2 regions of the Microbacterium sp. Leaf161 genome follow, and region 1 is predicted to be linked to the other one. Evidence: predicted binding sites of a transcription regulator. Region 1 holds the regulator's gene; the other holds the start of a gene.
The links. Region 1 encodes LexA, which represses DNA repair genes until DNA is damaged. Its sites were predicted from a motif close to TCGAACANNTGTTCGA; they were not measured.

Region 1 (14,558 bases):
GCAGTGGCTGGCCAATCATACGCGAACCTTGTGCCATGGGAATGGACGCCTTCTCTCGCGCTGATCATGCCTCACGAGCTGGCGCGCGAGGTTGCCTCGCACCTTCAGGCGCTTCCCTCGACGATGAAAGCTGATGACCTCGCAATCGGTGATTTTCTGCGTGATCACAAGGTGAGGGTACTTACACCGATTCCGCATCTCGTTGATCACGGCGGGAGTGACAGCGTCGCTGGAAATATGGACGAAGGCCCGCGCCACGCCACTGTCTTCGCGGGACGCCCAGGGGCGACGCTTCCGGATTGGTCCCGTATCGCCCATCTGGAACGAGCTTCGCTCGATGGCAAACCAGAGGACTACCTGCACACCGTGACATTGCAGGACTCCCGTTGTCTCGTCGACACGCCCATCCAGGGCGATGAGCTGTGGCCCGCGAAGCGGCGTTGGCGTATCTGGGGTCACTGGCCAGAGCAAGTCGAGTTCTTCGGAGTCACCAGGAGAGAAGTCCTGACCGACGCAGAACAATCGCGAGTGGGCTTGATACCTGCGTTGCCTGGTCATCTCATGAACGAGATATGGGCTGCGGGCTTTCTACTTGGTCTGGACGCAAGTAGGCGTCAGTGGGTGGAGGCTCCGCCCCCTGCGGGCGTTCTAGGCTCAGCCGCGATGGCATCGCTTCGAAGCTGGCTAGAGGTTGGACTTCGCACGTCTCACCTCGACGTAATTGGACCAGCGGAGATGGAGACGCTCATCAACTATTGCGCGCAAGCCGTTCGTAGAGGCGGCACCGCATCGAGATCTGATCCGCGCGCAGATTGATGGAGCACCCATGAAGACACGAACTTTGAGGATTCTTGCCGCGCATCGCTTTGGCGACATCGGTGGGAATGCGGACCTAAATTTGCTCTACGAGGGCATCAAGTCGTCAGGACCCGTGACTATTTTGCCACTCACTGCACGATCACTCTGGCGCGAGCGCGCCGACATAATACATGTCTATTGGCCTGAGTGGTGCATCAACCGCAAGCACGGCTCAATAGTCTCTGCAATCGATGCCGCACGTCTGCTCCTTCAATTACGGCTCGCCCGACGACGGGGCGCACGACTGGTATGGAGCGCAAACAACATCATCTCCCACGAATCTGACCGCTCAGGAGTCGTCGACTTCTTCATGCAGGCTTTCGTTCGACAAACCGATCTGGTGCTCTGCGCGTCCCAAACATCTATGGATGACTTCCAGCGCTACTACCCCACGCTGCGAAATGTGGAACAGCGAGTAATTCCTCTCGGCCACTATCGAGGTGTCTATCGGGACGGTCAGGTTTCCCAGGCCTCGGCTCGGGAAATACTATCGCTCCCGCCAGATAAACGTATCGTGATCGCCCTAGGTATGCTACGACCTTACAAGAACCTGATGCAATTGCTCGAATGCCATGCTCAAGTTACCCGCGACCGCGAGGATGTCTTCCTTTACATAGTTGGAGACGCTCTCGACGAGCGATTCGCGAAGCGGCTCGTCGAGAAGGCGCAGCAGGTTGGCAATGCTCGCGTTGACGTCCAGTATGTGGAGGACGACAACATGCATCTCTATTACCAGGCCGCCGACGCTGCAATCCTTCCCACCTCTCTTTCTGTGAATTCCGGAAGCGCGATGTTGTCCTTGTCATTTGGCGTTCCGGTAATGATTCCGCACCGAGGTACGTTCATCGAAATGCGGGAAACTGTCGGCGCCGACTGGGTCCACACCTTCGACGGTGGCATCCGTGCAAGCGTTCTCGACCGCACATTTGACCTCGCCAAGCCCGCTACGTTACCCGACCTGGACAAACATCACGACTGGAGAAATATCGCGCGAACGACATACGATGCTTTCGTTGAAGCCGCAACAGCCTAGTAATGCACCATCTTGCAAAGGATACATATGAAAAGGCACATCCAATCACCAAGTTCCTGGGATGCCGAACAACTCGCAGATAGCGGATGGCGGATACGCTGCTCCGACAGCGAGATCTCCGCGTTGGACTCACTTCTGGATACATTGCGATCGCGTGGCGTGACGCTGGACTCAGCGACGAAGGAAGATTTCGCAGACGCTACAATGCAGGACTTGGCTCATCGCATTCTCGAACAACTGCGAGACGGCCCCGGAGTTGCTTTGGTCGGTACATGGCCCCTGCAGAAATGGGGCATCGATGACGCCGGGCTCCTATTTTGGGGCCTCGGCGCACTCCTTGGATCTCCGCGAGCGCAAAGCGAAGATGGTGCCCGCTTGTACTCGGTCGGCGAAGAAGTCCCGCGCGGCGCAGACCTTGAGATGGCCTATCACGTCGACGTCGGCCGCCCGCCTAGTCCCCCAGAGGTTATCGGGCTTCTGTGCTGCCGCGCCGCTCGCACCGGCGGCGCTTCGTCCGTTGTCAGTGGGAAACACGTCTACGAATCGCTTGCGTCATCTCGAGCCGACCTAGCGGAGAAACTCCTCGACCCGATTCCATTCCTTCGACCCGACGTCGGAGGTGGATGGCAGGACCGAAAGCACATCGATTTGCGGCCGGTCGTCCAAACTGGAGATGACTTCCGGATCAACTACAGCAGATACTGGATGGACCAAGGCGAACTTGCACACGGCGAACCACACGATGAGATCACTGCTGAGGCTCTAGCCGCTTTCGAAGATCTGCTCAACACCCCCGGCATCGGCGCGAGTCATAGACTCGAAACTGGCGAGATGATTTTCATCAACAACCGGCACGTGCTTCACGCTCGCCAGCGTTACGAGGATAGCGCGTTACCTGATGAGAAGCGCATGCTCTGGCGTGTATGGGTCGATCTCGAGAGTTCGTCCTGAGATACGGCCGCGAGGATCTCGACGAGACGAACTCGGAGCCTTCTGGTTGGCCCGCAAGATCTGGCCTCTGGACGGCGTCGATCTGGATTTCGGGCCGCCGCCCGTCCTGTTTCTAGCCGACATGACGGGCGGTTACCCTGCTCGAGATCAGCGACGTCACATGGACGTAGTTTTATGTCAAACGATGAAACCTGATCCTCGGCACGAGATGAACTACCGCAGGCTGTCGACCCAGTTGCGGAGCAGCTGGATTCCTGCCTCTCCCGACTTCTCCGGGTGGAACTGCGTCGCCGAGAGCGGTCCGTTCTCGACGGCGGCGAGGAACGGGTCTCCGTAGGTCGACCAGGTGAGCACGGGCTGTGGGAACGGCGGGATGACATCGAGCTCCCACGACTGCGCGGCGTACGAGTGCACGAAGTAGAAGCGCTCGTTCTCGATGCCCTTGAACAGCACGGAATCGGCGCCCGGCTCGACGGTGTTCCACCCCATGTGCGGAAGCACGGGCGCGTTGAGTTCGGTGACCGCTCCGGGCCACTCGCCGAGGCCCTCGGCATCATGCCCGCGTTCGACGCCGTGTGCGAAGAGAACCTGCATCCCGACGCAGATGCCGAGGACGGGGCGTCCGCCTGCGAGGCGACGGTCGATGATCTCGTCGCCGCCGTGCGCGTAGAGCGCGTCTCGGACGGCTTGGAACGCGCCGACGCCGGGCACCACGAGACCGTCGGCCTCGAGCGCCTCTTTGCGATCGCGCGTCAGCACGGCGTCCGCACCCGCAGCGACGAGAGCCTTCACCGCCGAGTGGACGTTGCCCGATTCGTAGTCGAAGACGGCGACCCTGGGTGCCGAGCTCACAGCGCACCCTTCGTCGACGGGATGCCGTCGACCAGGGGGTCGAGCGCTTTGGCCTGGCGGAATGCTCGAGCGAACGCCTTGAACTCGGCCTCAGCGATGTGGTGGGGGTCACGGCCACCGAGGACGCGCACGTGCACCGTCAGCCCGGCGTTGAACGTGATCGCCTCGAAGGAGTGGCGCACCAGCGACCCGGTGAAGTGCCCCCCGATGAGGTGGTGCTCGAAACCGGCGGGCTCTCCCGTGTGAACGAGGTACGGGCGCCCCGAGATGTCGACGACGGCCTGGGCGAGCGCCTCGTCGAGCGGGACCAGCGCGTCGCCGTAGCGGGAGATCCCGGACTTGTCGCCGAGCGCCTCGCGGATCGCCTGACCGAGCACGATGGAGATGTCTTCGACGGTGTGGTGGGCGTCGATCTGCGTGTCTCCGGATGCGCGCACGGTGAGATCGGTGAGAGAGTGCTTCGCGAACGCCGTCAGCATGTGGTCGAAGAACGGCACCGACGTGTCGATGCGGCTCGCACCGGTGCCGTCGAGGTTCAGCTCGAGCTCGACGGTGGACTCCGACGTGCTGCGCACACGCGTGGCGGTGCGGGAGGTCTGGGCGGGGGTGCTCATGAAGCCGATCCTATCGAGGCGAGGGCATCGAGGAACGCGGTGGTCTCCGCCTCGGTGCCGGCGGTGACGCGGAGGTGTCCGGGGATCCCGACGTCGCGGATCAGCACTCCCCGGTCGTACAGCTGCTGCCAGACCTTCTGAGGCTCTGCCACGCCCCCGAAGAGGACGAAGTTCGACCACGACTCGTGCGGCGTGTAGCCGAGGGCCTCGAGCGTCGCCGAGATGCGATCCCGCTGCTCGACGATCTCCTCGACCATGCCCAGCATCACGTCGGAGTTGCGCAGTGCGGCCACCGCCGCCGCCTGAGTGAGAGCGCTGAGGTGGTACGGCAGACGCACGAGCCTCAGGGCGTCGATGAAGGCGGGATCGGCGGCGAGGTAGCCCACGCGAGCACCCGCGAACGCGAAGGCCTTGCTCATGGTGCGAGACACGGCGAGCCGAGGGCGTCCTTCGAGCAGTGTCAGGGCGGAGGCCGCCTCGCGCGGCGCGAACTCCTGGTACGCCTCGTCGACGACCACGATCCCGGTCGATGCCTCGTAGACCGCTTCGACCACGTCTAGACCGAGCGGTGTGCCCGTCGGGTTGTTCGGGGAGCACAGGAGGATGACATCGGGGTCGACATCCCTGACCTGGGCTGCCGCCTCTTCGGGCGTGATCGTATAGTCGGGCTGCCTGGCGCCGGCGACCCACCGCGCCCCGGTCCCCTTCGAGATCAGCGGGTACATCGAGTAGGTCGGGCTGAAACTGAACGCCGTACGACCCGGCCCCCCGAATGCCTGCAGGATGTGCTGAAGGACCTCATTCGACCCGTTGCCCGCCCAGATCTGATCCGCCTCGAGACCGTGGCCGAGGTACTCGGCGAACCCCTCGCGCAGCGTGGTGAACTCGCGATCCGGGTAGCGGTTGACGTCTCGGAGCGCGACCGCGATGTCATCGAGGATGTCGCTGGCCACGGCGTCCGGAACCGGATGCGTGTTCTCGTTGACGTTCAGTGCGATCGGGAGAGGCGCTTGAGGCGCTCCGTACGGCGTGAGCCCCCGGAGGTCGTCGCGAAGTGGCAGGTCGTCGAGTGATGCAGTCACCCTTCCCATGGTAGGCCGCGTTCGCCCGATGAACGCCCGTGAGGACCGAGTATGAAGGGGAACTCCCCCGCCTCGCTCCACGAATCGGGGGAAGTCGGGCTCACTCCGAATACTGCGCCGGAATCGCCAGCTCCTGACCGATCTGCAGCTCCCCGCCGCGCAGCAGGTTCAGCCGTGTGATGTCGCCGATCACGTCGCGCGGATCGGCCTCGGGCGCGATGCCCTCTGCGATCGACCAGAGGGTGTCGCCCGGCATCACGGTCACGGTCGCGAACGTCGCCGTCGCCGCCTGCTCGCCCGAGGCCATCGCGCTGCCGCCGCTGATCGCCGCGAAGGCGATTCCGACGGCGAGGGGCACCGCGGCGACGGCGAGCACGACGCGTCGACCACGCGCCGTCAGCCGGAGCCGCGTCGCCGGACGAGCCGGAAGGACTGCTGCACTGCTGAAGGTGATGGTGCTCATGTCGTGCTCCTCTGCATCTACCGCGTGGGCGGTGAAGTTGGCGTAGCGTTCGCATCCACGCCTCGGCCGGGAGCCGGGGATGCGAAGCTACGTACCGAAGTTATCTTCGAATTCGAACATCTGTCAAGCGTTCTTCGAAACAGAAGTGCGAGAATCGGCCGACACGCTCGAACAGATCTTCCACATCGTCGCGTTTCTCGGATACGGTTTCGATAGGAACACCCCATCACGGGCCTCCGACATTCGAACTGAGACGCCGGATCGCACACCTGAGGAGCACCATGAGCGACAACTCCGCCCCCGAGGCCGACGCCCCGCGCACTCGTCGCCGGAAGAGCCTGAGCCCGAAGCAGATGGCGATCCTCGAGGTCATCCAGACGTCGATCAGTCACTACGGCTACCCGCCGAGCATGCGCGAGATCGGCGACGCCGTCGGACTCAAGTCGCTGTCCAGCGTGACTCATCAGCTGGGTCAGCTCGAGCTCAGCGGATATCTGCGCCGCGATCCGGGAAAGACCCGCGCGATGGAGGTGCTCATCGACCTCCCCGGGGCGAGCGGTGAGAACCCTGCCGATGTGGCGACGCCCGTCGGAGACGCCGCACTGGTTCCCCTCGTCGGGCGCATCGCCGCCGGCGTTCCGATCACCGCCGACCAGCAGGTCGAGGAGATCTTCCCGCTCCCCCGTCAGCTCGTCGGCAAGGGCGACCTGTTCATGCTCAAGGTGTCGGGCGAGTCGATGATCGACGCCGCGATCTGCGATGGTGACTGGGTCGTCGTCCGTTCGCAGAACAGCGCAGAGAACGGTGAGATCGTGGCCGCCATGCTCGACGGCGAGGCCACCGTCAAGGTACTCCGGAGACGAGACGGCCACACGTGGCTGCTGCCTCGGAACTCCGCTTTCGAGCCGATCCTCGGCGACGAGGCCGTCGTGCTCGGCAAGATCGTCGCGGTGCTCCGCTCCGTCTGACCCTCTCCGCACACGAGCCTCCGGAATCGTGCATTCTCGGAGACCTCGTCGCCTGGCCCGAAACCCACCCTGTGTGACGCCGTGAGCCGGTGCACCATAGGCTCGAACCATGTCGTCGCCGTTCGGTACCTGGCCCTCTCCGTTCACTCCCGACCGGATCGCCGCGTCGTCTCCGAGGATCGACGGCGCCGCCTTCGTCGGCGATGACATCTGGTGGGGCGAGTCGGTGCCTGCCGAGGGCGGTCGCCTGACGGTACGAAGTTCCAGCGGCGCCGAGATCCTCCCCGCGCCCTGGAGTGCACGGTCGCGCGTGCACGAGTACGGCGGAGGGGCGTGGACGGCGGATGCCGAGGGGACACTGTTCTTCGTCGAGGCCAAGGATCAGCGTGTGCATCGGATGCCCCGCGGTGGCGCCCCGATGCCCCTGACTCCCGCGGGGCCGGCACATGGCGGCCTGCGCCTGCAGAACGGGCGACTGTTCGCGGTGCGGGAGGACCTCTCGGTCGACCCGCACCAGCGCGGCATCGTCGAGATCCCGACAGACGGGTCCGCCTCCGACGATCCGACGCTGCTGAAGGTGCTCGTGGAGGGAGAGTCGTTCTACGCGCATCCTGCGCTGTCTCCCGACGGGACTCGCGCCGCGTGGGTCGAATGGTCGGGCGAACGCATGCCGTGGCAGGACGCGTCGCTGGTGCTCTCCGACGGCACCGGCCGGACGGAGCTGCCCACGCGAGCCGCCCTCCAGCCGGAGTGGACGGACGACGGCGAGATCCTGTACTCGGATGACCCCTCCGGTCGCTGGGCGCTGCACCGACAGCGCGTCGACGGCCGCGAGGCGGTCGGTCCCGCAGAGCGGATCGACGACACGGACGCCGACACGGGATACGGACTCTGGGTGCTCGGCAATCGCTGGTATCGACCGCTCGCCGACGGTCGCATCGTGGCGGTGCGCACGAACGGACGCGACGAGGTGGACGTCATCGAGCGGGACGGCGGTGCCCACCGCATCCCCGTTGCCGCCGACGGCCATGTCAGCATCGACGATGTCGCAGGCACCCGAGTGCTCCTCTCCGGCAACAGCTCGACGACCGCGCCAGGTGTCTGGTGCGTCGACGTCGACTCCGGCGACATAGAGGTGGTCGCGGGAGCGACGCCGGCGGACCCGACGTGGATGCCCGCAGCATCAGAGATCCTGGTCGATGGCGCTCACGGCCCTGTCCATGCTTTCGTCTACGAGCCCGTGAATCCGTCGGTTTCAGCCGCAGACGACGAGCTCCCGCCCTACCTCGTGCTCGTGCACGGCGGCCCGACCGCCCATGTGACGGGCGCCTCGTCCGCGGCCATCGCGTTCTGGACCAGCCGCGGCATCGGCGTGCTCGACGTCAACTACGGCGGATCGACGGGATACGGGCGCGCCTACCGAGAACGACTCGACGGCGGATGGGGCGTGGTCGACGTCGACGATGTGATCGCCGCGGCGCGCGGCCTCGCCGAGGCCGGGCTCGCCGATCCCGACCGCATCGCGATCCGAGGGGGTTCGGCCGGCGGCTGGACGGTGCTCTCGTCGCTGGTGCGGGGCGGCACGTTCGCCGCGGGCATCAGCCGATACGGCGTGGCCGATCTGCGGATGCTGACCGAGCACTCGCACGACTTCGAGGCGCACTACGTCGAGGGCCTGGTGGGACCGCTGCCCGAGGCCGAGGCGCTCTACGTCGATCGTTCTCCCCTGACGCACGCCGATCGGATCGGCGTGCCCGTGCTGCTCATGCAGGGAGCGGAGGACCGTGTCGTGCCGCCGTCGCAGTCCGAAGCGATCCGCGACGCTCTGGCGCAGCGAGGCGTCGAGCACGAGTACGTGCTCTACCCGGGTGAGGGCCACGGCTTCCGTGCGAGCGAGACCATCATCGACGCACTCGAGAGGGAGCTCGGCTTTCTCGGACGCGTGTTCGGCTTCACGCCCGCGCGCTGATCACTCCCCGACGCGGTTGCGCAGGCGCATGGCGCGGTCGGCCTCGCGGGTGTCCTGACGCTCACGCAGCGTCTGACGCTTGTCGTATTCCTTCTTGCCCTTGGCGAGGGCGATCTCGACCTTGGCCCGACCGTCCGAGAAGTACAGCTTCAGCGGGATCAGCGTGTAGCCGCCGGCAGACACCGCATGCTGCAGCTTCGCGATCTCCTCGCGGTGCAGCAGCAGCTTGCGGACGCGCTTGGCGGAGTGGTTGGTCCAGTGCCCCTGCGAGTACTCCGGAATGTGCACGGAATCGAGGAAGACCTCGTTCCCCTTGACGAACGCATACCCGTCGCTGAGGTTCGCGCGTCCCTGACGCAACGACTTGACCTCGGTGCCGGTGAGCACCATCCCCGCCTCGTACGACTTCTCGATGTTGTAGTCGTGACGTGCGCGACGATTGGTCGCGATGACCTTCTCCCCGCGTTCCCTGGGCATGATTCTCTCCTGATCCGTGTCGCGCAGTGTTCCAGAGCCCGAGTCGGGCGCACGACAGCCTGTCAGTCTATACCGGCGAGCCGCTCACGTGCGAAGCCAGCGCCGGATCGCGAAGCCCGCCGAGAGCGCGGCCAGCACGACACCGATCCCGATCAGCACGGGGACGACGACGACGGCATCCTGCATCGACACCCACGTCGTGATGAACGGCACGCGTCCTCGAAGGTAGCCGTCGACACCGAAATGCACCCCGGCGACGACCGCCGCGCTCGCGAGGGCCGAGCCGAGGAACGCGGCGAACACGCCCTCCAGCACGAACGGCGTCTGGATGAAGCGGTTGGATGCACCCACCAGACGCATGATCCCGATCTCCTTGCGCCTGGCGTAGGCGGAGAGTCTGATGGTCGTGCCGATCAGCAGGATGGCGGCGATCAGCATCAGCGTGGCGATCCCCACCGCGATGTATGTCGCGACCGTCAACGCGGAGAAGAGCGGCTCGAGGTACTGCAACTGGTCCTGCACCTGCTCGACGCCGGCGACGCCGTTGAACGCCTCGGAGATCACCTGAGACTGGCCGGGGTCCTTCATGGTGACGAAGAAGACCTCGAACGCCTGCTCCGGGGTGATGACGCTCGCCTGGTCCTCGCCGAGCTGCTCGACGAGCTTGGCGTAGGTGTCCTCCTTGGAGTCGAAGGTGACCTCGCTGATGAGGGGGGCGAGCGCCTCGCCCTCGAGCTGGGCCCGCACGGCGTTCACCTGCTCCTCCGAGGCACCACCGTCGACACAGGTGTCCTGCTCGGAGATGTCGGAGCACATGTACACGGCGACCTGGGCCCGCTCGGTCCAGTACCCGCGCATGGTGCCGATCTGCGCCTGCATGAGGATCGCAGCGCCGACGAACGTCAGCGACACGAAGGTGACGAGAACGACGGAGATGACCATCGAGATGTTCCGTCGGAGGCCGCCGAGGGCCTCGGTGAGGATGAGTCCGATTCTCATGACGTCGGCCCCACTTCTTCGGAACCGTCATCAGACAGGCCGAGGCGATCGGCCACGCCGAGCTCGGCGACGTCGACCTGCGGCATCACGATGGGATGCGTCCGAGGCGCGACAGGGGCCTGGACGGCCACGGGCTGCTCCTCGACGACGGGCGGCTCGATCGGTGCGGCCTGCGCCTCCGGCGTCTCGGATGCGGTCGGTACGGCATCCGCGGATGCTCCCTCGGCCCTGCGCTGAGCGGTGAGCTCCTCAGCGAGCGCAGCGCGGACGAGCGAGAGGTCGGCGGTCTGGCGCTGCACCTCCTGCACCGCGGTGAGGGCGGCTGCCGCTGCCGCACCGCGCACCTCCTCCGGGACGAGGCGCGGGATGTTGGATGTGTCGCCATACCCGCCGTGCACTTCGTCTCGCACCATCTCGCCGTCGCGGAGCTCGATCACTCTGCGCTGCATCTGGTCGACGAAGCCCGCCTCGTGCGTCGCCATGAGCACGGTCGTACCGCCCGCGTTGATCCTCGCGAGAAGCTGCATGATGTCGACCGACGTCGCCGGGTCGAGGTTTCCGGTCGGCTCGTCCGCGAGCAGCACCTGGGGGCGGTTGACGAGCGCTCGAGCGATCGCGACGCGCTGCTGTTCTCCACCGGAGAGCTCGTGCGGCATTCTCTTCTGCTTGCCGTCGAGCCCGACCAGCGCGAGCGCCTCGGGGACGGCCTGCTGGATGAAACCGCGCGACGAGCCCGTCACCTGCAGGGTGAAGGCGACGTTCTGATAGACGGTCTTCGACGGAAGCAGTCGGAAGTCCTGAAACACGGATCCGATGTGGCGGCGGAAGTACGGCACCTTGCGGTTCGCCAGCGAACGCAGGTCGCGTCCGAGCACGGCGACGCGACCGGTGGTCGGCACGTCCTCTCGGAGGATCAGCCGCAGACAGGACGACTTGCCCGACCCTGAAGCGCCCACGAGGAAGACGAACTCGCCTCGCTGCACTTCGAAGTCGACATCGGACAGAGCGGGCCGTGAGGTCCCGCGGTAGCGTTTCGTGACGTTCTCGAACCGAATCATGGCGGTTCGAGCCTAAGCGCGCCCGTTCATCTGTTCGCGAGCGACACCCCGCGGGAGCCCCCTGCGTGTCACACCGCACTGCTATACATGGAGGTGCGATCCACGCCATCAGGGTGGACGATACTCCGAGGGGGAACCATGACGACGCCTGCAGGCTGGTATGACGACGGATCCGGGCGCCAGCGCTGGTGGGACGGCACCCAGTGGACCGAGCACTTCGCTCCGATCGTCGACTCCACGGAGCCCGCAGCGGATGCGTCGACCGCCGGTTCGACCGACGACGAGGCGACGAACTCCGGTTCCGCCCAGAGCGCGCATGACGCCTCCTCCGCAGGCTCCCCGGAGACCGCGGCCGACGCAGAGACCGCCGCGTCGATCGAATCCGTCGCTGCGGTCGAGACCCAGTCGTGGAATGCCCCTGCACCCTCCGACTCCGATGCCGGTGCGCAGGCGCCTGCGGACGAGGTCGCAGCTCCCGAGTCCGAGTCCTCCTGGTCCGCCTCCGAGACTCCCGTTGAAGAACCCGGCAGCGCGCAGGCACCCGACTTCACCGCTCCGGGCGCCGCTGCGCCGGCCGACGGCACCGTGCAGCCGTATGGCGGGGGCGCGCCCTCGTACCCCGGTGCCGCTGCTCCTGCGCAGCCCCAGGAGTACCCCGTCACCGCCGGCTACCCGGGGGCCGCAGCGCCGAGCTACCCCGGCGCCGCACCCTATGCGTCCGCAGGACAGCAGTACGGTGCTCCCACGGGCTACCCGCCCGCGTACGGAGCGACGGCCCCGGCAGCTCCGTCGGGGCCCTCGATCCTCGGCCTCGTCGGGCTCGGGCTCGCAGCGCTCGGCACCATCCTGTCGTGCATCCCCGTGATCTTCTGGCTCGGATGGCTCTTGCTGGGCGTCGGATTCATCGTCTCGCTGATCTCGCTGTTCCTCAAGGGCAAGAAGTGGCCGGGCATCTCCGGCCTCATCCTGTCGGTGATCGGCGCGATCATCGCGGTCGTCATGTTCTTCGTCATCGTCTTCGCGACGGTGTCCGAGGCCGTCCGCGACCTGCCGACGGCCCCGCCGTCGAGCGATTCGGACACGGGCACCGGAACGGAACAGGATCCCGGGACCGACGAAGAGGGCACGGGAGCTCCCGAGGTCGTCGAGGGCGAGATGGGCTCCCCCGTGCCGATCAACCAGATGGCCGCCACGAGCGAGGTCACGATCCACTCGGCCACGTGGGCGACGAGCGACGGCTCGAGCATTCCCTCGACCAACGGCGGTTACGTGATCCTCGACGTCACCTTCACCGGCGTCTCGGGCACGAGCTACCTGAGCGCATTCAACTTCGGCATCGAGACCGCTGAAGGCGTCGAAGGGACCTACGACTACTACGTCGACGGGATCGTGGCTGAAGAACTCGAGCCCGGCGACACGGTCGACGGCAAGATCACCTTCGACGTCGCGCAGAGCGAGTCCTACGACGTGATCTTCACCGACGAGGTCCTGCAGGAGGTCACGCGCATCACCGTCACCCCGTCAGCCGGCTAGAACACAGCGCAAGGCGAACCCGTCCGGCGGTCGCCGGCGGTTCGCGTCGCAGGTGGGCCCGTGCACGATGCTTCGGCATCCGGCACGGGCCCACTTCCGTCCCGGCCCACTTCTGCACGGGCCCATCTCGGCTCCGGCCCGCTTCAGCTCCGGCCATGTCCGCCCGTCGCCACGCGCACTCGTCGGGGTTCGGCCTCCGACATGGACACGAACCGCGAGGGGGGACGACAAAAGCGGGCCGCCTCGAAGAGGCCGCCCGCTGAGAGTGAGCCTTCGCTCAGTCCTCGTCTTTGCGCTTGCGCCAGCGGATGCCGGCCGAGATGAACCCGTCGAGATCGCCGTCGAACACGGCAGCCGGGTTGCCCGACTCGTGTCCGGTGCGGAGGTCCTTCACGAGCTGTTGGCCGTAGAGGAAGTAGGAGCGCATCTGATCGCCCCAGCTCGCCGTGATGTTGCCGGCGAGTTCCTTCTTCTTCGCGGCCTCCTCCTCCTTCTGCAGGAGCAGGAGTCGGGTCTGCAGCACTCGCATGGCCGCGGCGCGGTTCTGGATCTGCGACTTCTCGTTCTGCATCGACACCACGATGCCGGTCGGCAGGTGGGTCAGGCGCACCGCGGAGTCGGTGGTGTTGACCGACTGTCCGCCAGGGCCCGACGAACGGAAGACGTCGACACGGATGTCGTTCTCGGGGATGTCGACCTCGGTCGCCTCCTCCATGAGAGGGATGACCTCGACCGCGGCGAACGACGTCTGACGCTTGTCGGCAGAGCCGAACGGGCTGATGCGCGCGAGGCGGTGCGTTCCGGCCTCGACGGACACCGTGCCGAACGCATAGGGCGCGTCGATCTCGAACGTCGCCGACTTGATGCCGGCCCCCTCGGCGTACGAGGTGTCGAGCACCTTCACGGGGTACTTGTGACGCTCGGCCCAGCGCAGGTACATGCGCATCAGCATCTCGGCGAAGTCGGTGGCATCGTCGCCGCCGGCACCCGAGCGGATCGTGACGATGGCGGAACGCTCGTCGTACTCGCCGTCCATCAGCGTCTGGACCTCGAGCTGGTTGATGATCTCGGTGAGCGCGGTGAGCTCGGCGCGAGCCTCGACGGCGGATTCCTCATCGCCCATCTCGTTCGCGAGCCCGACCAGCACTTCGAGGTCGTCGAGTCGACGACCGATGCCCTCGACCCTGGCGAGCGCCGACTGCCGGTGGCTCAGCGCGCTGGTCACCTTCTGGGCGCGTTCGGGGTCGTCCCAGAGGTCCGGCACGCCGGCTTCCTCGCTGAGGCGCGCGATGTCGGAGCGGAGGGTCTCGACATCGATGACCTCGCGGATGTCACCGTAGGTGAGTCGCAGGGCCTGGATGTCGGCGGAGAGATCGAGTTCGAGCATGTCGCGTCCAGCCTAACGTGCCGCCTGCGCGGGCGGGGACGGCGTTCGAACGGGAGTAGCGTGAAACGGGTGAGCAGCGCATCCACGGTCCTGAGGCGGTTCGGGCCGATGGTGTACCTCCCGACCGTCCTCTTCTCGCTCGGCGAAGGCGCGGTGATCCCGCTCATCCCGGTGATCGCGGCGCGGATGGGCGCCGACATCGCGTTCGCCGCGCTCGTGGCCTCCGCTCTCGTGGTCGGCCAGCTCTGCGGAAACCTCCCCGCCGGCTGGGCAGTGGGCCGCATCGGCGAACGCTTCACGATGGTGATCGCGGG
Region 2 (14,558 bases), on a different contig from region 1:
CAGCCCAGGTGTCCGAGTCCAGGTCGGCTGACGCCAGCGGTTGATAGGCGAACCAGCCGAACGTCCTGGCGGTCGAGATGCCGATGAGCCCGAGGAACGTCGCGACGAGCAGCAGCACCGTCGTGATCGTCGCTGCGAAGCGCGGCCCGCGCGGGTCGATGCCTGCGGGTGTGGTCATCTGCGTTCCGTCCTCGTCTGTCTCATACGGCGGCCAGCGCTTCGCTCAGTGCGTGACGGTGCGGCACGCCGTGGAATCGTGCGCGGACGGCGCCTGAACCGTCGACGACGAATGTCGTCGGTGTCTGCAGGACCCTGTAGCGGGCCGACAGATCCGGCCGATGCGTCAGATCGACCTCGACATGGTTCAGCCCGTCCGTCTCGGCGGCGTAGCCGCTCAGCATCCGCCGCACCTGAGGACAGCGAGTGCACATCTCCGTGCTGAACTGCACGAAGGTCGCTCGGGCGCCCAGCTGCGAGTCACCGGCATCGACCGGATCGAAACGCAGGTGACCGCCGCGGCGACGCCGTCCGTCGAGCAGACGCAGCACGACGCCGATGGCGACGGCGAGCACGAGCAGCGCTGCGGCGATACCGAGGGCGAGCACGGGAGACATGGCTCGACAATACGGCGATCTGAGAGCGTCGAGGACGATGTGTCGCATCGTGACGATCCGACTCTTCCGTCCTCGGGGCGGGTAGTCTGGCACACATGAGCGCAGCCGTCCCGACGCCGTACGAAGACCTTCTCCGAGACGTACTGGAGTCGGGCACCCACAAGTCGGATCGAACCGGCACCGGGACCACCAGTGTCTTCGGCAGGCAGATCCGCTTCGACCTCTCACAGGGGTTCCCCCTGATCACGACGAAGCGCGTGCACTTCAAGTCGATCGCGTACGAACTCCTGTGGTTCCTCAGGGGCGACTCGAACGTGAAATGGCTGCAGGACCACGGCGTCACGATCTGGGACGAGTGGGCCGATGCCTCGGGAGATCTGGGCCCCGTCTACGGAGTCCAGTGGCGAAGCTGGCCGACTCCCGACGGCGAGAGCATCGATCAGCTCGCGCAGGTGATCGAGCAGATCCGTCAGACTCCGGACTCGCGTCGACTCATCGTGTCTGCCTGGAACCCGGCGGACATCCCTGACATGGCGCTCGCTCCCTGCCATGCGCTCTTCCAGTTCTACGTCGCAGACGGCAAGCTCTCCTGCCAGCTCTATCAGCGCAGCGCCGATCTCTTCCTCGGCGTCCCCTTCAACATCGCGTCCTACGCCCTGCTCACACTCATGGTGGCGCAGCAGGTCGGACTCGAGCCCGGCGACTTCGTCTGGACGGGCGGCGACTGCCACATCTACGACAACCACCTCGAGCAGGTGAACGAGCAGCTGACTCGCGAGGCATACCCGTACCCGACGCTGCGGTTCGCTCGAAAGCCGGAGTCGATCCTCGACTACGGCTACGACGACTTCATTGTCGAGGACTACCAGCACCACGCTCCGATCCGGGCGGCGGTGGCGGTATGACGTGGGTCGGACTGATCTGGGCGGAGGCCCACGGCGGCGTCATCGGAGCCGAGGGTGGCATGCCCTGGAACGTCCCCGAGGATCTCGCGCATTTCAAGGAGATCACGCTCGGCGCGCCCGTGATCATGGGACGGAAGACCTGGGACTCGCTTCCGGAGCGTTTCCGTCCGCTCCCCGGACGCGAGAACATCGTCATCACCCGCCAGCAGGACTGGTCCTCGGAAGGTGCCCGTCGTGCGGCGGCCGTGACCGATGCGGTGCGAGGCCATGACAAGGTCTGGATCATCGGCGGAGCCGAGATCTTCCGACTCGTGATCGGCGACGCCGACCGCCTCGAGGTCACAGAGCTCGACATCGATGTCACGGGTGACGCCTACGCGCCGTCCAAGGCCGGGTGGCGGCTCGTCGACGAGGGGGAGTGGCAGACGTCCCGCTCCGGCATCCGCTACCGCTTCCTCGGATACGAGCGCTGATGCCCACCGCACTGATCACAGGTGCCAGCGCCGGACTCGGTGTCGAGTTCGCACGTCAGCTCGCCCGTCGGCGCGCCGACCTCGTGCTCGTCGCGCGGTCGGCGGACGCTCTCGAGAGTGTCGCCGCCGAGCTGCGCAGCGAATACGGCATCGCAGTCGAGGTACTCGTCGCGGATCTCGCCGAGGTCGCCGATGTGGACCGCGTGGCCGACCGTCTCCGCGACGCCTCCGATCCGGTGGATCTGCTGATCAACAACGCCGGATTCGGCCTGCCGCTGCAGTTCGCCGACAACGACATCGACGACGAGGTGCGTCATCTCCGCGTCCACGTCGAGGCGTCGATGCGTCTCATGCATGCGGCACTCGGGTCGATGCGCGGCCGCGGGGGCCGCATCATCAACGTCGCGTCCGTCGCCGGGTTCATCTCCCGCTCGACCTACTCGGCCTGCAAGAGCTGGCTCATCGGCTTCAGCCGCTGGGCGAACGTCGAGTACGCCTCCGACAGGGTCAGCGTGACCGCGGTGTGCCCCGGTTTCACGCATACGTCGTTCCACGAGCGGATGGGGCTCGCACCCGGGCACGAGGGTGTTCCGGCGTTCATGTGGCTCGACGCACGTGACGTGGTGCGTGAGGGGCTCCGGGATGCGGCACGGGGCAAGGCGGTCTCGATTCCCTCGCTGCGCTACAAGGCGATCGTGGCGATCGCGAGTCTGCTGCCGAGCTCGCTGACCGCCGGTGTCGCGCGACGAGGCCGCGTCTGATCTGAACGCCGACGGCACTCCGGCGCGAGCGATCGCTGCGCGGATCAGCGGAATCTACCGAGGCGGATGCCGGCGTATGCGATCGCGGCCACGGTCTCTCCATCGGTGATCCGGCCGTCCGCGATCATGCTGAGCGCCTCGGAGAAAGGCACCCAGGTGACGGCGTCGATGCCCTCCTCCGCTCGGGTGTGCGTCGAGTCATCCGCCCGCGTCATGGCGCGGGCGAGGAACACATGCTCGGGTGCGTGGGCGATCCCGTTGAGCGCGTTCATCGTCCCGAGCGACGTCCACTCGTCGGCGACGAACCCCGTCTCCTCGAGCAGTTCTCGCTGCGCGGCCACGAGCGGATCTTCGCCGTCGCTTCCCCCGGCGGGCACCTCGACCGAGATGCCTGTCGTGTAGCGCTCGAGGGAGACGAGGCAGACACGGTCCTCGTCATCGAGCGCGACCACGAAGACCGCCGGATGCCGCATTGTCACCACACCGTAGATCCCGTCGCCCGCGGGGCCGGTGACCTGGTCCTCGCGCACCTCGATCCACCGGTTCTCGTACACCGTCGACGACTCGCGTGTGACCCATGCCATGGAGTCGAGCCTATTCGGATCCCTAGTATCGACTGCATGGGATGGTTGTTCGGGCGCAAGCGCGACTCTGAGGATGCCAACGAGATGCTGCGCCGATACAACGAAGCGGAGGCCGCGCGACTCGCTGCGATGACCTCCGGCGTCGCGGGGGAGACGGCGACGGGCGACAGCACTCGCGTTCCGGCGCCCGCTTCGCTGTCGGTGCCCTCGGGGTCGACCGAGTTCCTGGTCGAGGACGTCTTCACCATCACCGGACGCGGAACAGTGGCGACGGGCACGGTCACGTCTGGCGTGCTGCGAGTGGATGACGACATCGTGGTGGTGCGCGACGGAGCTCTGCAGGCGCAGACGCGGATCACCGGCATCGAGATGTTCCGGAAGCACGTGAAAGAGGTGACGGTGGGAGAGCTGTCCGGTCTGGTGCTCCGCGAGAAGATCGAGATCGCCCGCGGAGACGTCATCCGCCCGGCCCCGTCTGGGTGAGCGGCACGCGAACCGATACGCTGGGGGCATGACGCACTCGGGCAACCCTTTCGGACAGGTTCTCGTCGCGCTCGTCACTCCGATGACGGCCGACGGCGAAGTCGATTGGCCCGCCGTCGAGAAGCACATCGATGACGTCATCACCGCCGGTGCTGACGGGATCGTTGTGACGGGAACGACCGGCGAGACCTCGACCCTGACGGACCCCGAGAAGCTCAAGCTCGTCGAGGTCGGGAAGTCGGTATCCGCCGGCCGCGCCAAGATCATCACGGGCGGCGGATCCAACGAGACCGCGCACGCGATCGAGCTGTACAAGGCGAGTGAGAAGGCCGGCGCAGACGGCATCATGATCGTCACGCCGTATTACAACAAGCCGACGCAGGCCGGCATCCTGACCCACTTCCGGCTCGTGGCCGATGCCACCGACCTCCCGGTGATCCTCTACGACATCCCCGGTCGCACGGGCGTGCCGATCAAGTACGAGACCATCCTCCGGCTCGCGAAGCACCCGAACATCCTCGCCGTGAAGGACGCCAAGGGCGACTTCTCCGAGGTGAGCCGCGTCTTGAATCAGACCGACCTCATGTACTTCTCGGGTGACGACGCCAACGTGCTGCCGCACCTCGCGATCGGCGCGACCGGTCTGATCGGGGTGACCGCGAATGTCGCGGCAGCGCCGTACCGGACCATCATCGATGCCGTAAACCGCGGCGACCTCACGACCGCGACCGCTGAGCACAAGCGGCTCGAGCCGCTCGTGCGCGCCGTCATGACGCACGTGCCGGGCACCGTCGCGGCGAAGTACATCCTGCACGGGCTCGGCCGTATCTCGAGCCCTCGCGTCCGTCTGCCGCTCGTCGGTCCCGAAGAGTGGGAGGCCGCTCTCATCGAGGACGAGCTCGATCTCGTGAAGGACGTCCCCGGCGCAGACTTCTCCAACTTCCGCCCCGACCGCAACGCGGCCGCGGGCGGTGCCCTGCCGAAGGTGCACGGCACGACCCGCTGACACCGGGCGCGGCGAGCCGCGTCACAACGAACGAACGGACGCGTCGAGTGTCCGACTGAGGAGACAGCATGTCCACCCCGATCGCAGAACCCGCAGCACTCGACGAGGGGACGCTGCGGGTCACCCCACTCGGCGGCCTCGGCGAGATCGGTCGCAACATGACCATCTTCGAGTTCGACGGCAAGATCTTGATCGTCGACTGCGGCGTGCTCTTCCCCGAGGAGCACCAGCCGGGCGTCGACCTGATCCTGCCCGACTTCGAGCCGATCAAGGGCCGCCTCGACGACATCGTCGGCGTCGTCCTCACCCACGGGCACGAAGACCACATCGGCGCGGTCCCGTATCTGCTCCGTCTGAAGAGCGACATCCCCGTGATCGGTTCCGGCCTCACCCTCGCGCTCGTCGAGGCGAAGCTCAAGGAACACCGCATCAAGGCGTACACGCTCACCGTGAAAGAGGGGCAGCGCGAGAAGGTCGGACCGTTCGACCTCGAGTTCGTCGCGGTCAACCACTCGATCCCCGATGCCCTCGCCGTCGCGATCCGCACCCCCGCCGGCCTCGTGCTGGCGACCGGCGACTTCAAGATGGATCAGCTGCCGCTCGACGGACGCATCACCGACCTCCGTGCCTTCGCCCGCCTGGGCGAGGAGGGAGTCGACCTCTTCCTCGTCGACTCGACAAACGCCGACGTGCCGGGGTTCACGCCCACCGAGCGCTCGATCGGACCCGTGCTCGACCAGGTCATCGGCAAGGCTCCGAGGCGCGTCATCGTCGCGAGCTTCTCCAGCCATGTGCACCGGGTGCAGCAGGTCCTCGACGCCGCAGCGGCGCACGGGCGCCGGGTGGCACTGCTGGGGCGCAGCATGCTGCGCAACATGACGATCGCCGAGGACCTGGGCTACCTGAAGGTGCCGAGCGGCCTGCTGATCGACTACAAGAAGGCGCGAGACCTTCCCGACGACAAGATCGTCTACATGTCCACCGGCTCGCAGGGCGAGCCCATGGCCGTCCTCAGCCGGATGGCCAACCTCGACCACGCGATCGAGCCCGGTGAGGGCGACACCGTGATCCTGGCCTCGAGCCTGATTCCCGGGAACGAGAACGCCGTGTATCGCGTGATCGACGGACTGACCAAGCTCGGCGCGAACGTCGTGCACAAGGCCAACGCCAAGGTGCACGTCTCGGGGCACGCCGCAGCCGGCGAGCTGATCTACTGCTACAACATCCTCAAGCCCAAGAACGTGCTTCCCGTCCACGGCGAGTACCGTCACCTGATCGCGAACGCGAAACTGGCTCAGGACACGGGGATCGACGCCGAGCGCACGATCATCGCCTCGAACGGCACCGTCATCGATCTGAAGGACGGCGACGCTCGCGTCGTAGGTCAGCTCGACCTCGGGTTCGTCTATGTCGACGGCTCGACTGTCGGCGCGATCACCGACGCCGACCTCAAGGACCGCCGGATCCTGGCCGAAGAGGGCTTCGTCTCCGTGATCGTCGTCGTCGACGCCGCGACGGGGCGCATCATCTCGGGACCCGAGATCCATGCGCGCGGCATCGCTGAAGACGATTCCGTCTTCGACGACGTGACGCCGAAGATCATCGCAGCGCTGAAGGAAGCCTCCGGCAACGGCGTGCGCGACACCCATGCGCTTTCTCAGGTCATCCGCCGCACGATCGGGCGCTGGGTCAACCAGAAGCTGCGTCGTCGTCCGATGATCGTCCCACTCGTCATCGAGGCGTGATCGGAGCTGCGCTCGCGGGTTCACAGTCGACCGACACTCGGCTGTAACGCCGACGGCGTACGCTCTCCTCATGCCGGACGTCTTCTCGATCCGACCCGCCGTACAGGCGGACGGGAGCTTCCTCGGCGACATGGTCGTCGAGGCGGCGAACTGGCGTTCGGGCGGAGCACGACCACGCCACGAGATCCTCACCGCGGTCGAGCACCGGCGCTATGTGGCCGGATGGATGCGGCCGGCGGATGCCGGCTTCCTCGCCGTCGATGCCGACGGGCGCCCGATCGGCGCCGCGTGGTATCGCATGCTGTCGCCGGATGACGCGGGTTTCGGATTCGTCGGGACCGCCGTGCCGGAGCTCATCATCGGCGTGCAGCCGATCTGGCGTGCTCACGGCGTCGGGCGCACGTTGCTCCGACGTCTCGTGGTCCACGCTCGCGAGCAGGGGCACCCTCGGCTCAGCCTCAGCGTGGAACGGGACAACTTCGCGCGGACCCTGTACCGATCGGAGGGCTTCGTGGTCACCGACGCAGGGAGCGTCCGCGACACGATGGTGTACCGCACGTCCTGAACCATCGCCGCCCGCCGGCGGAAGACCGCGGAATGCCGCGTCATTACGGGCCTATGTCGCCCCCTGGACGTAACGTGAGAGTATGGCCAGGAGTACCACGAAGTCAGCGCGCGCGTCCGAGAGCGCCACGCCTCGCCCGAAGAGGCAGGCTGCTCCGAAGGCTCAGGCAGCGCCCAAGAAGTACATCGACGAGATCGACAAGCCCCCGGTGGCGGTGCGGGCCTGGAACGGGCTCGCCCACGGTGTCGGCGGACTGTTCCGAGCCTTCGGACCCGAGACCCTCGAGAAGGACGATCGGCGCGACGGCTTCCCGTTCCTGCTCGTGCTGCTGGCGATCGCCGGTGCGGTCAACGAATGGTTCTTCATCGGCAACGAGGTCGCTGCCAACATCAGCGCCTACTCGGTAGGGCTTCTCGTCGGACGCGTGGCCTTCATCATGCCGGTCCTGCTCCTGCTGCTCGCCGGCTGGCTGTTCCGGCATCCCTCGTCGGTGCACGACAACGGACGAATCGGCATCGGGTTCGGGCTTTTCATCCTCGCCCTCGCGGGGTTCTGCCATACCGCGGCCGGCCGCATCGATTCCGCGGGCCTGCTCGTGCGACCGCAGCCCAAGGACGGCATGCCCGCACTCAGCGAGGCAGGCGGGCTGTTCGGGTGGATGCTCGGGGAGCCGCTGTCGTACCTCACCCCGGTGGGCGCGTACATCGTGCTGTCGGTGGTCGCTGCTCTCAGCGTCCTGATCCTGACCAAGACTCCGCCGAACCGCATCGGTCAGCGGCTCGGGGATCTCTATGCGTGGATGTTCGACGCCGAGCGGCCGGAGAAGCCCGCGAAGGATGCCACCGCGATCGACGAGGCAGACAAGGTCGACGATCCTGATGTCCTGCCATGGTGGCGACGCAACAAGACCGGCCGCGAGGAGGACCCCGACGAGGGCACTCTCGGATCCGACGACATCACCGCTCTGCTCACCACCTCGGAGCCGACTCCTGCATACGACCAGGCCGTCGTCGTGGAGAACGCCTCGGATGCCGCGACGGAGGTGCTGTCCGACGTGCGCTCGGTGACCGAGTCGTTGGCCGGGCAGCAGACCACCGCGCTCCTCGACGATGAGTCCGACACGGGCGAGATGCCCGAGCTGCCGGGACTCGACGGCTTCGGAACCCCGGGGCCGGGGGAGAAGGGGCCGCAGGCGCCCGTGACTCCCTACGTGCTTCCCTCGCCGGGGCTGCTGGTCGAAGGACCGCCGCCGGTCATGCGTTCTGAAGCGACCGACAAGGTGATCGAGCAGATCACGAGCGTGCTGACGCAGTTCAAGGTCGACGCGAAGGTCACCGGATTCTCTCGTGGTCCGACAGTCACCCAGTACGAGGTGGAGGTCGGCCACGGCGTGAAGGTCGAGAAGATCCTCCAGCTGAGCAACAACTTTGCTTATGCGGTCGCGTCCAACGATGTGCGTATCCTCTCGCCGATCCCGGGCAAGAGCGCGATCGGCATCGAAATTCCCAACGCCGACAAGGAGATGGTCGCTCTCGGCGATGTGCTGCGGTCGCCCGCGGCGCACAAGAGCACGCATCCGATGACGATCGGCGTCGGAAAGGACGTCGGCGGCAACATCGTCATCGCGAACCTCGCGAAGATGCCGCACCTCCTGGTCGCCGGTTCCACAGGGTCGGGTAAGTCCAGCTTCGTCAACTCGATGATCACGAGCCTGCTCATGCGCGCTCGGCCCACGGACGTGCGGATGGTCCTGATCGACCCGAAGCGGGTGGAGCTGACGAGCTATGCGGGTGTTCCGCACCTGATCACTCCCATCATCACGAATCCCAAGAAGGCCGCCGAGGCGCTGCAGTGGGTCGTGAAGGAGATGGACATGCGGTACGACGACCTCGCGTCGTTCGGATTCCGCCACATCGACGACTTCAACCGGGCGGTGCGCGCCGGTGAGGTCGAGCTCCCCGTCGGCAGCGAACGCGTGCTCAAGCCGTACCCGTACCTGCTGGTGGTCGTCGACGAGCTCGCAGACCTGATGATGGTCGCCCCGCGTGATGTGGAGGATTCGATCGTCCGCATCACCCAGCTCGCGCGAGCATCCGGAATCCACCTGGTGCTCGCCACCCAGCGCCCCAGCGTCGACGTCGTGACCGGTCTGATCAAGGCCAACGTCCCGTCGCGCCTCGCGTTCGCGGTGACGAGCGTCACAGACAGCCGAGTGATCCTCGACAGCCCCGGTGCCGACAAGCTCATCGGCCAGGGCGACGCGCTGTTCTCGCCGATGGGATCATCCAAGCCGTTCCGTCTGCAGGGAGCGTGGGTCGACGAGAAGGAGATCGACGCGGTCGTCAAGCACGTCACCCGTCAGGCTCGTCCCGACTACCGCGCGGACGTGCAGGAAGCACTCGAGCCCACGAAGAAGAAGGAGGTCGACGAGGACATCGGGGACGATCTCGAGCTTCTCCTCGCGGCCGCCGAACTCATCGTGTCGTCGCAGTTCGGATCGACATCCATGCTGCAGCGCAAGCTGCGCGTCGGATTCGCCAAGGCGGGTCGCCTGATGGACCTCCTCGAGTCGCGAGAGATCGTCGGCCCGTCTGAGGGCTCCAAGGCGCGTGACGTGCTGGCGACGGCCGAGCAGCTGCCCCAGGTCATGGCGAAACTGCGCGGCGACGACGCTCCACCGAAGCCGGCCGCTCCCACTTCTGCCGCAACCGCGGCCGGAGCACCGCACGACCCGGTCGAGGCCCAGTTCCAGGGGCTGCCGGTGGTCGAAGCTGAAGACGACGGCGACGAAGACGCCTGGGGACTGACAGGACGAGACTGATGGCTATTCCACGGCAGCTCCCCAACGCGATCACCATCGCGCGTATACCGCTTGCGGTGATCTTCTTCATCCTGCTCCTGATGGGCGGTACCTACGGGCTCGATGACATCGTCATCCGTTGGGTTGCGGCGATCCTGTTCGTCGTGGGCATCTCCACCGACTGGGTCGACGGCTACCTCGCGCGTCGCCACAACATCGTCACCGACTTCGGCAAGCTGTGGGATCCGATCGCTGACAAGCTGCTCACGGGAGCGGGCTTCATCGGACTCGCCGTGCTCGGGGAGCTCAACTGGTGGGTCGTGATCGTGATCCTGATCCGCGAGTGGGGCATCACGATCCACCGCCTCATGGTCGCGAAGGAGCACGTCGTGGCGGCCGCGTGGATGGGCAAGATCAAGACTGCGGTTCAGGCCGTGGCTCTTTCCTGGGCGTTGCTCCCGCTGCACGTGGTGATAGGACCCCAGCTGTGGGTGGTCGGAACGGCGATCCTGATGATCCTGGCGCTGATCCTCACCGTCGCGAGTGGCATCGACTACATCGTGGCGCAGGTGCGAGGGGCACGGCAGCCGTCGTGACGTCGGCGTCGGCGTCGGAGGTGCTCGCCGCGCTGATCGAGCGTGGCTGGACCCTCGGTATCGCGGAGTCGCTGTCGGGCGGAGCTCTCGCTGCGGAGTTCGTCTCGGTGCCAGGCGCGTCGGCGTCGCTGCGCGGAGCGATCGTCGCCTACGCCACCCCTGTGAAGCACACGCTTCTGGGGGTCGACGACGGCCTGCTCGATGCGCACGGGCCCGTGCACCCCGATGTGGCGCTGCAGATGGCGGCTGGGGCGCGTCGCGCGCTGCAGGTCTCCGGAGTCCCTGCTGACGTCGGCGTCTCGACCACGGGGATCGCGGGACCGGATCCACCCGACGGTCAGCCCGTCGGCACGGTGCACATCGCCGTGGTGACCCCGTACACGTCCGTGAGCGAGGCATTCAGGTTCGACGGCGATCGCGCCCAGGTCCGCGCTCAGACGGTCGATGCGGCCGTGGCCATGCTCGCGCGGATCCTGCGGGAATAGCTGATGCGCGGGTTCCGTTATGTCCTATGTGCTCACACCGAAAGCACAGCGTGCGAAGGTAGATTTTGTGAAGGTCGGTAGGACTAGACTGGCGGTCTCCTCGAGGGAGACCTCGAGAAGGCGATCTGGGAGGAGGTTCCGATGATTCTTGTACGACAGGAAATCGGCGATGTGCTGAGGGACTTCCGCCTGCAGAAGGGGCGTACGCTCCGGCAGGTTGCAAGCAAGGCATCCGTGGCCCTGGGCTATCTCAGTGAGGTCGAGCGGGGCCAGAAAGAGGCGTCGAGCGAGATTCTCGCCTCGGTGGCCGATGCTCTGGATGTTCCCATCTCGATCATCATGCGAGAGGTCGGCGACCGCATCTCCGTCCTCGAGGGCATCCAGGTCTTCCCGGATGTCGTTCCCGATGACCTCGTGGCTTCCGTCGAGCCAGAGCTTTCGCTTCACTGAGCGTCGGATTCTCTTCGTTCTCTGATGCGTCGCAGTGAGTTCCTCCGCGCAGTCGACGCGGAATTCGGTGGTCGAGGGTCGTCCCTCGTTAGTGACCTCATTCTGACCCAGCTCGCCGGACGCACTGCGGACCAGGCTCTGGACGCGGGCGTTCCCCCGCGTGACATCTGGCTGGCGCTGTGCGCCGAGACCGATGTGCCTCAGGAGCGGCGGCACGGCGCAGGGCTCCTCGAGCCGCGCAAGCGATGACCCTCCGACCCATACGACGAGCGTTCGACTAACGACATGCCGTGACGGCGTGTCGTCGAATATGTGTTCGAAACGGGCGTAGTCTTCTGCACAAGTGGTTCGGAGACGGTGTTCTCCCTGATTCGCGGAGCTGACGACGCAATGTCCGAGGCCCCTCGTACGGTGAACAGCAAGCCGAAGAGCCATACGCCTTGTCGGAGAGTTCCGCCCAGCCGGGAGGACCGCGACAGCCTACAGGCGGCACCACGCGAGCATAAGGAGCACGTCATGCCATCACCCGCTGACCGCGAGAAGTCCCTCGAGACAGCACTCGCCCAGATCGACCGTCAGTTCGGAAAGGGCTCGGTCATGCGACTGGGCAGCGACGAGCGCGCACCCGTCGCCGTCATTCCGACCGGTTCGATCGCTCTCGATGTCGCCCTCGGCGTCGGAGGGCTCCCGCGTGGACGAATCGTCGAGATCTACGGCCCCGAGTCCTCGGGTAAGACGACGCTCACGTTGCACGCGATTGCAAACGCCCAGCGTGCCGGCGGGATCGCCGCCTTCATCGATGCCGAGCATGCGCTCGACCCCGACTACGCCGCGAAGCTCGGTGTCGACATCGACGCTCTTCTCGTCTCGCAGCCCGATACGGGTGAGCAGGCGCTCGAGATCGCGGACATGCTCGTCCGCTCCGGCGCCATCGATCTGATCGTCATCGACTCCGTCGCGGCTCTCGTGCCTCGGGCTGAGATCGAGGGCGAGATGGGTGACTCCCACGTGGGTCTGCAGGCTCGACTGATGTCGCAGGCACTGCGAAAGCTCACGGGTGGACTCAACCAGACGAACACCACGATGATCTTCATCAACCAGCTGCGCGAGAAGATCGGCGTCTTCTTCGGATCGCCCGAGACCACCGCGGGTGGAAAGGCGCTGAAGTTCTACGCGTCGGTTCGCATGGACATCCGCCGCATCGAGACGCTGAAGGACGGCACCGATGCAGTCGGAAACCGCACCAGGGTCAAGGTGGTGAAGAACAAGATGGCACCGCCGTTCAAGCAGGCGGAGTTCGACATCCTGTATGGCGTCGGCATCTCGCGCGAGGGCAGCCTGATCGACTTCGGTGTCGAGCACGCCATCGTGAAGAAGTCCGGATCGTGGTACACCTACGACGGCGACCAGCTGGGCCAGGGCAAGGAGAACGCGCGGACGTTCCTCCTCAAGAACCCCGATGTCGCGCTTGCGATCGAGACGCAGATCAAGCAGAAGCTCGGCATCGGAGGAGCCACCGAGGCGCCTGCTGACGAGCTCGCCGAGCGTCGTCCGGCATGAGCGTGATGGTTCGCGGTTGGGGAACACCCGGAGTGAACCATGAGTGATGGCGGGGGCGGGCCTGAGCAGCTCGCCCCCATCATCCCCCTTTTCGGTCGTGACGACACACGCGCGAAGTCGGTCGACCGGGAAGGTCCGGAGGTCGAAAGCGCGACAGCTCGTTCGGCGCCCGACGCCGGGGTGTGGCAGTCGACAGGGGGCGTCTCGAGCCGCGATTCGAATCCCGTCGCGCCCATCGACTCTCATGGGCCCAGTGAGCGACATCCTGCTCGCGGCGCAGCGGCTCGGTCCGCACCGCGTCTGCGCGCGTTGCAGTCGCAGGATCTGGGATCCGACGATGTCCAGGGCGTCGACCCCTCCCAATTGCGTGCCGACGCAGAAGAGCTCCTCGTCCGCAAGCTGCGGACTCGTTCGCTCTCTCTGTCGGAAGCGCGGATGGTTCTGAGGGGCTATGAGAAGAACGCCGTGCGGCTCGATGCTGGTGCGATCGATGATGTGATCGATGATTTCTGTCGACGAGGGTACCTCGACGACACGCTACTCGCCGGCCAGCTGGTGACATCCGGGATCGAGCGCAAGGGGCAGGGGCGAGTTGCGCTGTCGAGGGCGCTCTCGCAACGGGGCATCCCTCGCGATGTGATCGATGCGGCGCTTGACGACATTCCCGACGATGACGCCGAGCGCGCACTCGAGTACGCACGCTCGAAAGCACGAGCCATGTCTCGTCTCGACGGCGACACAGCGCTGCGACGTCTGGTCGGTCAGCTGTCCCGCCGTGGCTACAACGGCTCGGTCGCGATGACAGCCGCCAAGTCTGCCCTTGCTGAGGCCTCTTTCGGCTCGTCTTCATCCGGGGTTCGGTTCGTCGACTCGGACTGACTGAGGCGAGGGGCTCGAGCCCCTCGCCTCAGCGGCGGTGTCGCGCAACCGCTCGTAGAATGGGGGGATCATGAATATCCCTCGCAGTGAGCCGACGATCATCGCGTCATCGTCCGCAGCAATCGATCTTGATGGACGCCAGCGTTCCTACGAGGTCCGCACCTTCGGCTGCCAGATGAACGTCCACGATTCCGAGCGACTTTCTGGCTCGCTCGAGAGCGCAGGATATGTCCGCGCGACTGACGGTGCCGAGGCCGACGTGGTGATCATCAACACGTGCGCGGTGCGCGACAATGCCGCAGGCAAGCTCTACGGCACGCTGGGCCAGCTCGCCTCGGTGAAGCGACGCAAGGACGGGATGCAGATCGCCGTGGGCGGCTGCCTGGCGCAGATGGACAAGCAGGCCGTGCTGGAGAAAGCGCCGTGGGTCGACGTCGTCTTCGGCACGCACAACATGGGTTCGCTTCCCGGCCTTCTCGAGCGCGCGCGCCACAACGGTGACGCCGAGCTCGAGATCCTGGAGTCGCTCGAGGTGTTCCCCTCGACGCTTCCGACGAAGCGCGATTCTGCGCACAGCGGTTGGGTGTCGATCTCGGTCGGGTGCAACAACACGTGCACCTTCTGCATCGTTCCGAGTCTTCGGGGCAAGGAG

Region 2: the regulator LexA is predicted to act here: its motif matches at 11,772-11,787, upstream of recA (recombinase RecA).

Annotation. Positions count from the first base shown of each region.
Region 1 is NZ_LMOW01000001.1:40,108-54,665, forward strand. Features, by position in the region: gene ASF87_RS17405 (glycosyltransferase) at 827-1,891, shown strand; gene ASF87_RS00205 (TauD/TfdA family dioxygenase) at 1,919-2,842, shown strand; gene hisH (imidazole glycerol phosphate synthase subunit HisH) at 3,056-3,694, opposite strand; gene hisB (imidazoleglycerol-phosphate dehydratase HisB) at 3,691-4,308, opposite strand; gene ASF87_RS00220 (histidinol-phosphate transaminase) at 4,305-5,399, opposite strand; gene ASF87_RS00225 (LysM peptidoglycan-binding domain-containing protein) at 5,491-5,853, opposite strand; gene lexA (transcriptional repressor LexA) at 6,135-6,821, shown strand; gene ASF87_RS00235 (S9 family peptidase) at 6,931-8,790, shown strand; gene smpB (SsrA-binding protein SmpB) at 8,791-9,267, opposite strand; gene ftsX (permease-like cell division protein FtsX) at 9,352-10,266, opposite strand; gene ftsE (cell division ATP-binding protein FtsE) at 10,263-11,324, opposite strand; gene ASF87_RS17860 (DUF2510 domain-containing protein) at 11,463-12,857, shown strand; gene prfB (peptide chain release factor 2) at 13,135-14,244, opposite strand; gene ASF87_RS00265 (MFS transporter) at 14,353-14,558, shown strand, end outside.
Region 2 is NZ_LMOW01000002.1:183,425-197,982, forward strand. Features, by position in the region: gene ASF87_RS13540 (DUF4395 domain-containing protein) at 1-178, opposite strand, end outside; gene ASF87_RS13545 (thioredoxin family protein) at 201-614, opposite strand; gene ASF87_RS13550 (thymidylate synthase) at 710-1,519, shown strand; gene ASF87_RS13555 (dihydrofolate reductase) at 1,516-1,992, shown strand; gene ASF87_RS13560 (SDR family NAD(P)-dependent oxidoreductase) at 1,992-2,753, shown strand; gene ASF87_RS13565 (NUDIX domain-containing protein) at 2,798-3,337, opposite strand; gene ASF87_RS17535 (EF-Tu/IF-2/RF-3 family GTPase) at 3,374-3,820, shown strand; gene dapA (4-hydroxy-tetrahydrodipicolinate synthase) at 3,849-4,826, shown strand; gene ASF87_RS13580 (ribonuclease J) at 4,895-6,571, shown strand; gene ASF87_RS13585 (GNAT family N-acetyltransferase) at 6,642-7,136, shown strand; gene ASF87_RS13590 (FtsK/SpoIIIE family DNA translocase) at 7,219-9,957, shown strand; gene pgsA (CDP-diacylglycerol--glycerol-3-phosphate 3-phosphatidyltransferase) at 9,957-10,532, shown strand; gene ASF87_RS13600 (CinA family protein) at 10,529-11,017, shown strand; gene ASF87_RS13605 (helix-turn-helix domain-containing protein) at 11,159-11,467, shown strand; gene ASF87_RS13610 (DUF3046 domain-containing protein) at 11,492-11,716, shown strand; gene recA (recombinase RecA) at 11,984-13,027, shown strand; gene ASF87_RS18070 (regulatory protein RecX) at 13,493-13,906, shown strand; gene miaB (tRNA (N6-isopentenyl adenosine(37)-C2)-methylthiotransferase MiaB) at 13,977-14,558, shown strand, end outside.